4 regions of the Zobellella sp. An-6 genome follow, and region 3 is predicted to be linked to each of the others. Evidence: predicted binding sites of a transcription regulator. Region 3 holds the regulator's gene; each other region holds the start of a gene.
What was found. The regulator sigma-54, encoded in region 3, starts transcription at its own class of promoters, with help from an activator protein. The targets are predictions, from matches to a motif close to TGGCACNGTTTTNGCTT.
Positions count from the first base shown of each region.

Region 1: ACT7DK_RS08240 (FimV/HubP family polar landmark protein) is a predicted target of sigma-54. The motif match lies at 1,204-1,220, and genes of this name have one in related genera.
Region 2: ACT7DK_RS03195 (nitrate reductase) is a predicted target of sigma-54. The motif match lies at 1,490-1,506, and genes of this name have one in related genera.
Region 4: flhA (flagellar biosynthesis protein FlhA) is a predicted target of sigma-54. The motif match lies at 1,775-1,791, and genes of this name have one in related genera.

Region 1 is NZ_CP199259.1:1,785,026-1,788,221, forward strand. It holds gene ACT7DK_RS08235 (4-phosphoerythronate dehydrogenase) at 47-1,150, shown strand; gene ACT7DK_RS08240 (FimV/HubP family polar landmark protein) at 1,294-3,102, shown strand; gene truA (tRNA pseudouridine(38-40) synthase TruA) at 3,194-3,196, shown strand, end outside.
Region 2 is NZ_CP199259.1:709,396-712,591, forward strand. It holds gene ACT7DK_RS03195 (nitrate reductase) at 1-1,451, opposite strand, end outside; gene tolC (outer membrane channel protein TolC) at 1,649-2,953, opposite strand; gene nudF (ADP-ribose diphosphatase) at 3,168-3,196, shown strand, end outside.
Region 3 is NZ_CP199259.1:3,725,542-3,728,737, reverse strand. It holds gene rapZ (RNase adapter RapZ) at 1-635, opposite strand, end outside; gene ptsN (PTS IIA-like nitrogen regulatory protein PtsN) at 646-1,092, opposite strand; gene hpf (ribosome hibernation promoting factor) at 1,095-1,382, opposite strand; gene ACT7DK_RS17450 (RNA polymerase factor sigma-54) at 1,407-2,840, opposite strand; gene lptB (LPS export ABC transporter ATP-binding protein) at 2,893-3,196, opposite strand, start outside.
Region 4 is NZ_CP199259.1:1,204,285-1,207,480, reverse strand. It holds gene flhA (flagellar biosynthesis protein FlhA) at 1-1,735, opposite strand, end outside; gene flhB (flagellar biosynthesis protein FlhB) at 1,911-3,044, opposite strand; gene fliR (flagellar biosynthetic protein FliR) at 3,045-3,196, opposite strand, start outside.

The DNA of each region.
Region 1 (3,196 bases), 1.9 Mb from region 3:
CGGGCGACTCGGGGTACAATGCCTGGGCCGTTCAAGGAGGTAACCGATGAAATTGCTGGCCGATGAAAATATGCCCTTCGTGCAGGAGTTGTTTGGCGACTGGGCCGAGGTGGTGACCTGCCCCGGCCGGGCTATCCGGCCCGAGCAGCTGCGGGATGTGGATGTACTGCTGGTACGCTCCATCACCCGGGTGGACGAGGCCCTGCTGGCCCAGGCCGAGCGGCTGGCCTTCGTGGGCACCGCCACCATCGGCTGCGACCACGTGGACACCGCCCTGCTGGCCCGCCGCGGCATCGGTTTTGCCAGTGCGCCGGGCTGCAACAAGGTGGCGGTGGGCGACTATGTGCTGGCGGCCCTGCTGCGGGTGGCGAACCATAAGGGCTGGCAACTCGCCGGCAAGACCCTGGCCGTGATCGGTGCCGGCAATACCGGGTCCGAGGTGGCCGGACGGGCCCGGGCACTGGGTATGCGGGTGCAGCTGTGCGACCCCTTCCTGGCCGAACGGGATCCGACGGCTTTTGTCGAATTTGAGCAGGCCTTACGCGCCGATGTCGTCAGTTTTCACGTGCCGCTGACCCGGACCGGCCCCCATGCCACCTGGCACCTGCTCGATGAGGCCGTGATCGGGGGGCTGCACGCGGAGCAGGTGCTGATCAACGCCTGCCGGGGGGACGTGTGGGATAACCGGGTGCTGTTGCAGCGGCAACTGGGGTCGGCGCCCCTGACCCTGGTGATGGATGTGTGGGAGCACGAGCCCGAGGTGCTGGCCTCCCTGGTGCCCCATGTCCTGCTTGCCACACCGCATATCGCCGGTTACAGCCTGGAGGGCAAGGTCAGGGGTACCTTCGCCCTTTACCAGGCCCTGTGTGCCCAGCAGGGGAGGGTGATGGACATCGCTCCTGAACGGTTGCTGCCGGCTGCCCCGGTGCAAACCGTGACCCTGGCCGGAGCACCGGATCAGGTGCTGCTCGAACGCCTGGTGCGGCTGGTTTACGACATCGAGCAGGATGACGTGGCCTTTCGTGGGGCCCTGGGCCAGCCCGGTTTCTTCGACCGGCTGCGCAAGGACTATCCCCAGCGGCGTGAACTGGGTTCGTTGCAATTGCTGGGGGCGGACGTGGCCGCCGACGAATTGGGGTTTAAAGCCTGAAGCGCGGCTGCCGATAGAGCATTGAGTGAGATGACGGATAGATAAGTTCCTATTGGCACTGTTTTTTTCTACACTTGTGCCATGGCTAGCCAAGACGGCCGGGTTACCCGGTGAAGAGTCAGGAAAAGGATATAACATACGCAATGATACGACTCAGACCACAGCTTAGTTTCGGTCTGGCCTTGTGGCTGGCCTGCTCCGTACCTTCGTTCGCCCAGGGTGAGTTCTATATCGAGCTGAGAGGCCCCGAATCATCCGCCCCGGAGCAGCGGGCGTCACCGGCATCGCCGGCCCCTGCTGCACAAGTGCCGCCGGCGCCGACTACCGCCACCGCCCCGGGACGCTACGGCCCCATCCGCAGCACCGACACCCTCTGGGCCATCGCCGCCCGCCATACCCGGGCACCGGTCACCGTACAGCAGACCATGGTGGCGCTCTATCACCTCAACCCCAACGCCTTCGTGCGGGGCAATGTCAATTATCTGCAACGGGGGGCCACCCTGCGGCTGCCGACCGAGTCCCAGGCCCAGCAACGTTCGCCCCGCGAAGCGGAGGCCGAATTCCGGCGCCTGAGCCGGCAGGGCAATCGTAGCGTCACCCGGGCGGCCACGGCGCCCAGACCCGAGGTCACCCGCCAGCCGGCGGCAGCTTCCAGGCCCGCACCGGCGGCAGTGCCCAAGCCAGCCGAGCCGGCCCGGCCGGCCACCGTGTTGAGCGAGCCGAAGCCGGCGCCCGCGCCGGCTCCTGTCGTCGCCTCTCCTCCCGCGGCGACCGTTTCCCTAACCCCGAGTGAGCCCCTCGTCGCCGCGCCTGTCGTGGCGGCGAGTGCGGAACCCTCGACGCCGGAACAGGCCGAGCAAGTGGCACTGGCTCAGCTGCAAACCCGTCTCATGGATGAACTGCGTGAGCAAGTGGCGATGTCCAACGAGCAACTGGCTGCCTTGGCCGACAATAACCAGGCGCTGCGTCAGCGCCTGAGCCAGCTGACGGCCGAAGTCAACGAATTGAAACTGGTGCGGGACGGTGGCCGGGATCTGCCTGGCGGGACAGGAAGCTGGTTCGACGAATTGCTGCGCAACCCCTTGAACCTGGCCCTGGTGCTGACCCTGCCGGCGCTGTTGCTGCTGGCGCTGTTTACCCTGTGGTGGCGTAACAGGATAAGGCGGGAGTTGGCCGAGCAGGAGCGGGAGCTGGCCGAGACCACCTCGGCCGTGATGGATGAGGAGCATAACGACTTCGACCAGTTGTTTGCCACCGAGCCCGAGCCCGCGGGATCTCCGCAGGCTTCCTCCTTTGCCGAGCCCGAGGCGAAAACGACCGAGCGGGATATCGACGAGGACGCTTTCGCGCGTTTCCTGGAAGAACAACAGCTGCAGGAAGAGCAGGAAGCCCAGCTGCAGCTGCAGGAAGAACGGGAAGAGCAGGAAACCCAGTTGCAACAGGGGACCGAAGCGCAGGCCGACGAGCCCGAAGCGGTGCCGGAAGATCTTTCGCAGATGCTGTTCGATGATGAAACGGCGATGGGAGGGGACAGGAAAAACCGGGTTTCCAACGATGACATCGATGAGATGCTCTTCGATTCGGTTGCTGCAGAGACGGTCGAGGCACCGGAAGAGGCCGAGTCCCCGCAGCGGGAGAAGGCCGCCGAATCCTATGTGTCGGTGGACAAGCTGATGGAAGAGGCGGAGCTCAGCGAGGGACCGGAGCGGGACTACGAGCGTAAGCTGGATCTGGAATTGGATGAATATGCCGATGTGCTGGGACGCGGCCAGCAGGTCGATATCGATCTGGACGAGGGGGGCATGGGCGCCAAACTGGATCTGGCGCGGGCCTATATCGAGATAGAAGATATCGACAGCGCCCGCGAACTGCTCAACGAGGCCCTCGAGCAGGGCAATGCCGAGCAACAGGCCGATGCCCGCAAGCTGCTGCAGCGGCTGGCCAAACGATAATGCTGCCTCCTCCGGCTCTCTCCGGAGCCGGTTCTTCAATTTGCCGCGCCAACGGGTATAATTGCCGTCCTTTTTGACCTTGGAACTGATTATG
Region 2 (3,196 bases), 3.0 Mb from region 3:
TGCTCGAAGCCCATGGCCCGGGCCACCTGGCACAGGGCCCACCAGTCCGGCCGGGCGGCGCCGGGGGCCGGCTTGAAGGGGCGCTGGCGGGAGATGATGCGCGCGGAGTTGGTGACGGTGCCGTCCTTCTCGCCCCAGCCGGCGGCGGGCAGCAGCACCTGGGCCAGTTTGGCGGTGTCGGTGTTGGGGCTGATGTCGGAGACGATCAGCAGCTCGCACTTGGCCAGGGCGCGCCGGGCGCGGGCGCTGTCGGGCAGCGACACCGCCGGGTTGGAGCCCATCACCCACAGCGCCTTGATCTCGCCGCGCTCGATGGCATCGATCATCTCCATCGCCTTGTGGCCGGGGGCCTGGGCCAGGCGGTCGGAACCCCAGAAGCGGGCTACCTTGTCCCGGTTGGCCGGGGCGAAGTCCATGTGGGCCGCCAGCTGGTTGGCCAGGCCGCCCACTTCCCGCCCGCCCATGGCGTTGGGCTGGCCGGTGAGGGAGAAGGGCGCGGCGCCGGGCTTGCCGATGCGGCCGGTGAGCAGGTGGCAGTTGATGATGGCGCCGGCGTTGAAGGTGCCCTGCAACGACTGGTTGATGCCCATGCAGAACAGGGTCAGGGTCTTGGGGTTGTCCAGGAACAACTGATAGAAGCGGTTGAGCTGGGCGACGGACAGGCCGGTGGTTTCGGCCACCCGCTCGGGAGCGTATTCGGGGCCGGACAGCTGTCGGTACAGCTCGTCAGCGCCTGAGACATGTTGCTCCACGAAGTGGCGATCCAGGCGGTCGCTGTCGAGGATACGGCGGGCCAGGCCGTTGAACAGCATCAGGTCGGTGCCGGGGGTGACGGCCAGGTGCAGATCCGCCTGTTGGCTGGTGGCGGTGGCGCGGGGGTCGATCACCACCCACCGCTGCTTCGGGTTGGCGGCCTTGGCGGCTTCCAGCCGGCGGAACAGCACCGGATGGGTCCATGCGGTGTTGGCGCCGACGATCACCACCAGTTCGGCGTCGTCGATATCGTCGTAGCTGGCCGGCACCGCGTCCTCGCCGAAGGCGCGCTGGTGGGCGGCCACGGCGGAGGACATGCACAGCCGGGAGTTGGTGTCGATATTGGCGGAGCCGATAAAGCCCTTCATCAGCTTGTTGGCCACGTAGTAGTCTTCGGTCAGCATCTGGCCCGAGCCGTAGAAGGCCACCGCCCCGGGGCCGTGGCGCTCGATGATGTCGCCCAGGCGATGGGCGATATGCTCGACGGCCTGGGGCCAGTCCACCTGCTCGTCGTTCACCCGCGGATAGAGCAGGCGGTTCGGCAGGGTCTGGCTTTCGCCCAGGGCCATGCCTTTGACGCACAGCGCACCGAGGTTGGCGGGATGCTGGGCATCGCCGCTGGGAATGCCCTGGCTGTCGACCTTAACGCCGCAGCCAACGCCGCAATAGGGGCAGGTGGTATGGATCGAAGCTGTCATAGTGGCCTTGTAAATAATCAGTGACTCTGTCAGTCATGAAGCAAGGCCTGTGCCATGATGCCATTTTCTTTGTTATCAATAAATTAACAGAAGGCGGGGGAGGGGGGAATGCACCATCATAAGGCAGGGACCATATGATGGTGCAACGCTTTGGGCAAGGAAGGCGGCCCGGGCCGCCTGGGAAGGTGCTTCCGGGCTCAGCGTTTCAACCCGTTGTTGATGTCCACCAGATCCTGCTCGGTCAGGTTGCCGGCGGCCAGCTTCAGCCGCAGCTGGCTCAGGATGTAGTTGTAGCGGGCCTCGGACAGCTGGCGCTTGGCTTCGTACAGCTGGCGGGTGGCGTTGAGTACGTCCACTATGGTGCGGGTGCCCACTTCGTAACCGGCTTCGGTGGCGCTGAGCGCGCTTTCTGCCGACACCACGAACTGCTCGAAGGCTCTAATGGAGCCGATGGCGCCGGTGACGTCGTTGTAGGAGGAGTACAGCTGGCTCTGCACCGAGCGGAAGCTGCGCTCCAGTTGTTCGCTGGCCGCCACGTAGTTGTGCTGCGACTGCTTGATCTGGGAGCTGACGGCGCCGCCGGAATAGACCGGCAGGTTGAAGCTCAGGCCTATGCTGCCTTCGTTCAGGGTGCCGTCATTATTCTGGTTCGGATTCTTGAAGTCGCTGTAGCTGCTGGTCAGGCCGGCGTTCAGATCCAGGGTCGGCAGACGCCCCGACTGGGCCAGGCCGATCTGCTCGTTGGCGATGTCCTTGCTGATGCGCTGGCTGTGCAGCTCCAGGTTCTGCTCCAGGGCGATCTCCAGCCAGGCATCGGCGGCGGCACCGGGCTGCACCGGGCTGAAGGCGTCGGTATCGAGTTCGTTGAGGCGCGCATAGCTGATGCCGGTGAGTTCGCGCAGTCCTTCCTTGGCGTTGTTGACCGCGTTTTCCGCGCTGATTTCCTCGGCCAGGGCCTGGTCGTACTGGGCCTGGGCTTCGTGCACGTCGGTCATGGCACTCAGCCCCACTTCGAAACGCTGCCGGGTCTGATCCAGCTGGCGGCTGACCGCCTCTTTGTTGGCCTGGACAAAGCTGAGGTTGTCTTGCGCGGCCAGCACGTCGAAATAGGCCTGGGTGGCCCTGAGGATCAGGTTCTGCTGTACCTGTTTATAGACGACTTCGCTTTGGGCGGCGGCTTTTTCGGTGATGTCCAGGCCGATCCAGCTGGCCCGGCGATAGAGCGCCTGGCCCAGGGTGGCACCCAGGTTAGCGGTGGAGCGGGTACTGCGGTCGTCGTGATTGCTCTGCACCTGGCTGGCGCCGGCACCGAGATTCACCTGGGGCAATAAAGGAGCCCGGGACTCGTTGATTTGTTCGAAGGCGGCATCGCGGCGTGCCTTGGCTTCGCGCACCTGGGGATCGTTCTGGGTCGCCTGCCGGTAGATATCCAGCAAGTCCTCGGCGTGAACCGGGCCCGCCGTGCAAAGTAGCACCAGGGTCGACAACAGCGTTTTCTTCATTATGTAGCCTTTAATAACGGATGGACCAATTATCGCCGTGCTGGGGGCAGGCATCTTGTTTTCGTCGTTCAGTATAACGGTAGCGTGACCGTTTTTCGTTGCAGTAATATGGGGATAGTGTGAGCCCTCATGGGTGGCTCACTTGTGAATGAACGTTCATTCATGATGGCGTTAGTCTAAAATCTGCCGGTTAAATGTCAAGACAGGAGTCGATATGACCACCAAAAACCGTACCGCCTTCGG
Region 3 (3,196 bases):
GCCAGATAGTTGGCCACCGGCTCGTCGAGCCCGGTGAAGGGGCGCAGCTCCGCAATCCAGTGGGGATTGGGCAGGAAGCGGGCATCGAACACGAAGTCGGCGTCCTTGGACACCCCATACTTGTAGCCGAACGACTCGAACACCCAGTTCAGTTCCCGCTCCTTCTTGCCGAGGATGCGTTCGCGGATGATCTCGCTCAGATCATGGATGCTGAGGCTGGAGGTATCGATGCGCAGATCCGCCGCGGAAGACAGGGGGGCCAGCAGGTGAGTCTCTTCCCGGATCGCCTCGTCCAGGGTCAGGCTGTGGCGGGACAGGGGATGCAGCCGGCGGGTATCGCCAAAGCGACGGATCAGGGCGGCGTTGTCGGCATCGATAAAGATGCTGGACAGGCTGACTCCTTCCATGGCGCTGACTTCGGCCAGGCAGGCTTCCAGCTTGTCGGGGCTGTCGGGCAGGTTGCGCACGTCGATGCTGACCGCCACTTCGCCCGGCTTGTGCCGGCGCATCTGTACCAGCTCCGGCAATAGCTCGACGGGGAGGTTATCGACGCAGTAATAGCCCAAATCCTCGAGTACTCGCAGGGCCACGGTTTTACCCGAACCGGAACGACCACTGACGATCACCAGCTGCATGGCGCTATCCTCAGGCGGAGATCATGATCTGATAGAGTTCGTCATCGCTGCCGGCCTGGCGCAGCTGTTTGCACACCTGCTTGTTGCTGAGCTTTTCGGCAATCAATGACAGCGTCTTGAGGTGCTGTTTGCACTCCTGCTCGGGAACAAGCAGGGCAAAAACCAGGCCGACCGGCTGGTTGTCGATGGCATCGAACTCCACCGGCTCGGCAAAGGTGAGTAGTACGGCGGTCGCCTTGTTGTCATCGCTGATACGGCCATGGGGAATGGCGATACCATTGCCGATGCCGGTGCTGCCCATTTTTTCCCGGGCCAGCAGGCAATCGAACAGCTGCTGGCTGCTGATGTTCAGGTGTTGGGCGGCCAGCTCACTGATGATTTCCAGAGCTCGTTTCTTGCTTGTGCAGGGAACCGCACTGCGAGTGCAGTCCCTGCTCAGTATGTCGGCGACTTCCATGGTTATTTTTGCTTGAGTTTCTCTTTGTGTTTGATGATCTGGCGATCCAGCTTGTCGATCAAGCCGTCGATGGCCGCGTACATGTCTTCGTGCTGGGAGTTGGCGAAGACTTCGCCGCCACTGACGTTCAGCTTGGCTTCGGCGATCTGTTGCAGTTTTTCCACGTTGAGGATGACGTGCGCATTGGTAATGTGGTCGAAGTGACGCTCCAGCTTGGAAAATTTGCTGTTCACATAGTCACGCAGTGAGTCCGTGATTTCCACATGGTGTCCAGTCAGGTTTATTTGCATAACGTCTTCCTTCTTGGTCTGCCTTTAAACCAGGCGTTTACGCTGATTGGAAGGGGGGATGGCCAGTGACTCCCGGTACTTGGCGATGGTTCGCCTGGCCACCTGTATCCCCTGTTCGGCCAGCAACTGGGCGATCTTGCTGTCGCTCAGCGGCTTGGCCGGGTTTTCCGCCCCGACCAGTTTCTTGATCAGGGCGCGAATCGCCGTCGAGGAGCATTCGCCACCGTCGTCGGTTCCCACATGGCTGGAGAAGAAGTACTTCAACTCGAACACCCCCCGAGGGGTGTGCAGGAACTTCTGGGTGGTTACCCGCGAGATGGTGGACTCGTGCATTTCCACCGCCTCGGCCACATGGTTCAGCACCATGGGCTTCATCGCTTCCTCGCCATACTCAAAGAATGCCTGTTGTTGCTCGACAATACAATTGGCAACCTTGAGCAGGGTCTCATTTCGGCTTTCCAGGCTCTTGAGGAACCATTTGGCATCCTGCAGATGGTTGCGGATAAACTGGCCATCCTCGTTGTTGCGCGGTTGCCGGGCCATGGCGGCATAGGTCTGGTTCAGCTTCACTTTCGGCATGGCCTCCGGGTTCAGCTCCGCCACCCAGGCGCCGTTGCGTTTGGTCACTACCACGTCGGGGATCACGTATTCGGAGCTGCTCTGGATGACGGTATGACCGGGTCTGGGTTCGAGCTGCTGGATCAGCGCCAGCACTTCCTTGAGCTCTTCCTCCTTCAGCTTGGCCTTGCGCTGTAGGGTGCGGTAGTCACGGTTGCCGAGCAGATCCATGTGCTGGTTGATCACCTCCCGGGCTTGCTGCAGCCAGGGAGTATCGGGGGGGAACTGCTCAAGCTGGATGCGCAGGCATTCCTGTACACTGCGGGCCGCCACCCCTATGGGGTCGAAGTGCTGGATGCGCTTGAGCACCGCCTCCACCTCGTCCGCCTCGATGTCCAGTTCGTCGCCGGTCACCGCTTCGAGGATGTCGGGCACGTCTATGGTGAGGTAGCCGGCCTCGTCGATGGCATCGATGATGGCCAGGGCGATGGCCTGATCGGTGTCGCTGAAGGGGGTGAGACGCATCTGCCACAGCAGGTAATCCTGCAGGGTTTCGGTGGTCTCACCCTGGTAGACGGTGTCCTCGGCGCCTTCGGGCAGGCCGCCGCCGGCGCCGGAAGAAGCGGTATAGAGCTCTTCCCAGTTGGTGTCCATGGGCAGCTCGTCGGACAGCTGGCTCTGCTCCATGGCGGTATCGGCGGCCATCTGCTCTTCGTGGCGGGGCTCGGCCACGTCGATGGTTTCCGGCTCTTCCTGCTCCAGTAACGGGTTGCTCTCCAGGGCTTGCTGGATCTCCTGCTGCAGCTCCAGGCTGGAGAGTTGCAGCAGACGGATCGCCTGTTGCAACTGGGGTGTCATGGTCAGCTGCTGGCCCAAACGTAACTGAAGAGTTGGCTTCATCTTTTAAAAAAGTCCTTCTATATCGACCGCACTGTCATGATACGGAGCCTGCTCAGAGGCTGAATTGTTCACCAAGATAGACTTTCTTGACCTGCTCGTCGGCGAGGATCTCGGCCGGGGTGCCGGCGGCGATGCGATGACCATGGCTGACGATATAAGCCCGTTCACACACATCCAGGGTTTCCCGCACATTGTGATCGGTAATCAACACGCCGAGGCCGCGATCGCGCAGGTGCAGAATAATCTTCTTGATGTCGATGACCGAAATCGGGTCCACCCCGGCGAAGGGCTCATCCAGCAGGATGAAGCGAGGATCGGCCGCCAGGGCCCGCGCGATTTCCACTCGACGCCGTTCA
Region 4 (3,196 bases), 2.5 Mb from region 3:
CGGCGGTGAGCACCTCGGGATCCTGGCTCTTGGGCGCGTATTCGGTCAGGGTCTGCAGTATGGTGCGCATGTCGCGGATGGTGACCCCTTCGTTCAGCAGGCTCTGCAATACCTTGGTCACCAGCGCCAGGCCGAGGGTATTGGGCACCAGCCCTTCCACCAGCTTGGGCTGGCTGCGGCCGACCTGGTCGATCAGGTTCTGCACCTCTTCGTGGCCCAGCAGGACGGCGGCATGGTTGGTCAGCAGCTGGCTCAGGTGCGTGGCCACCACGGTGGCGGCATCCACCACGGTGTAGCCCAGGCTCTGGGCCTGTTCGGTCTGCTCCCTGGCAATCCAGGTCGCTTCCAGCCCGAAGGCCGGATCCCGGGTATCGATGCCGGCAACGGGCCCGAACACCTGCCCCGGGTTGATGGCCAGCTCCCGTTCCGGGTAGATATCGGCCGCACCGGAGCTGACGCCCATCAGGGTGATCTGGTACTGGTTGGGGCCCAGCTCCAGGTTGTCGCGGATATGGACCGCCGGGATGAGGAAGCCCAGCTCCTGGGACAGCTTCTTGCGCACCCCCTTGATCCGGCTCAGCAGCTCCCCGCCCTGGGACTGATCCACCAGGCTGATCAGCCGGTAACCCACTTCCAGGCCGATGGTGTCGACCTGGGAGACATCGTCCCAGCTCAGCTCTTTCGGCTCGGCACCGATGGGGGCCGGCAGCTTCTCCTGTTCGCTCCCCTGCTGCTCGGCCCGGGCACTGCGCTTGTAAAGCCACCAGGCGCCCAACGCCGAGAGGCCGCCCAGCAGCAGAAAGGCGAAATGCGGCATGCCCGGCACCAGTCCCATGGTGATCAGTATGCCGGCGGCGATGGACAGGGATTTGGGATTGTCGAACAACTGGCCCAGCATCGCCTGGCCCATGTCCTCCCGAGTATTCTGGCGGGTGACGATGATGGCGGCGGCGATGGACAACAGCAGGGAGGGGATCTGCGCCACCAGGCCGTCGCCGATGGTGAGCAGGGTATAGATCCGGGCCGCCTCACCGAAGGGCAGCCCATGCTGGGCCATGCCGATGATGAAACCGCCGATGATATTGATGAAGAGGATCATGATGCCGGCGATGGCGTCGCCCTTCACGAACTTGGAAGCACCGTCCATGGAGCCGTAAAAGTCGGCCTCCCGGGTCACCTCTTCCCGCCGGGTACGGGCCTCCTCCTGGTTGATAAGACCGGCGTTCAGATCCGCGTCGATGGCCATCTGCTTGCCGGGCATGGCGTCCAGGGTGAAGCGGGCACTCACCTCCGAAATGCGCCCGGCCCCTTTGGTGACCACCACGAAGTTGATGATCATCAGGATCAGGAAGACGATAAGACCCACCGCGTAGTTGCCGCCGATCACCACCGAGCCGAAGGCCTCGATCACGTTACCGGCGGCGTTGCCGCCTTCGTGTCCCTCCAGCAGGACTACCCGGGTGGAGGCCACGTTCAGGGCCAGCCGCAGCAGGGTGGCCACAAGCAGCACTGTCGGAAAGGCGGCGAAATCCAGCGGCCGCTGGGTGTACACCGCCACCAGCAGGATCACCAGCGCCAGCGAGATATTGAAGGAAAACAGCACATCCAGCAGCAGGGTGGGAATGGGCAGCACCACCATGCCCAGTGCCGCCAGCACCAGCAGGGGCGTGCCCAGGCCCTTGTGAAACCACCGCGACCACTGTCCCGCCTGTAAAAGCCTTGCCCTGAATTCCATGAGTACGTTAATTGTTGCTGAAAACCGATGTGATTCTTGATGCAAAAAACAAGCCATCAACACCAAAAACTACGCACTGTAGGGTCGAATTCATTCGACCGAACCCCAGCGCCGGTGGCGAAACGGTCCACTGAAGTGGACCCTACGGCGGGCTTCAGGCTTCAGGCTTCAAGCTTCAGACTTTATATTCCTCGGGGATCGGCAGGTCATCCTTCAGCGGCACCGGCTTGCGGCCCTGGCCCTTGCGCCAGGCGTTCAGCTGGAATACATAGGCCAGGACCTGGGCCACCGCCACGAAGAGCCCTTCGGGAATTTCCTTGTCGAGTTTGGTGGAATGATAGACGGCCCGCGCCAGGGCGGGCGAGGAGATCACCGGCACCTCGTATTCCCGGGCGATCTCCCGGATCTTGAGGGCGATTTCGTCCAGCCCCTTGGCCACCACCACGGGTGCCGAGCCGGGCTTGTCCTTGTCGTAGCGCAGGGCCACCGAGTAGTGACTCGGGTTGACCACCACCACGTCGGCGGTGGGTACTTCCGCCATCATCCGGCGATTGGCCATCTCCTGCTGCAGCCGGCGGATCCGCCCCTTCACCTCGGGCTTGCCCTCGGTATTCTTGTACTCGTCCTTGACTTCCTGCAGGGTCATCTTCAACTGGCGGTTGTGGTTCCAGCGCTGGAAGGGGACGTCGATGGCCACGATAGGCAACAACGCCAGACACAGCAGCAATCCCATCCACAGCAGCAACTCCAGGGCACCGATCATGGCCGCCGGCAGGGTCTCATCGCTCAGCCGCAGTATGTTCTCGAACTGGCCCCACAGCAGCCAGATCGCGAAGGTGGCGATAAACACCACCTTGGCGATGGACTTGAGCAACTCGACCAGCGCCTGCAACCCGAACATCCGCTTGATGCCGGCGAGCGGGCTCATCCGGCTGAGCTTGGGCATCATCGCCTGGGTACTGAAATTGAAACCGCCGAGCAGGGTATTGCCCACCAGGGCGGCCACCAGAACCATGGCGAACAGCCCCAGCAGGGGCCACATCAGGCTCAGCACCGAGCTCTTCAGCGCCGCCATCATGGCCTCGGGGTCGAACAGCGCCGCCCGCTCAACCCGGAAGTTCTGCTCGAACACCCGGGACATGGCCCGCCCCAGCGGGCCGCTGATCATCAGCAGGCCGGCGGCGGCGCTCAGCAGCACTGCCGCCGTGCCCAGCTCCTTGGAGCGGGGGATCTGCCCTTTTTCCCTGGCCTGACGGAGTCGCTGCTCCGTGGGCTGTTCCGTTCGTTCCTGGCCGTCCGACTCCGCCATTCAGCCTCCCTCGCAACTCAGGTAAAGGGTATCGCACATCACCAGCTGCAGCCTGAGCCACTGGTTCTCGAAATGCCCCAGGAAGCCGCCCAGGGTCAGCCACATGATAAAGAGACCGCATACCATGCTGACCGCGAAGCCCACGCTGAAGA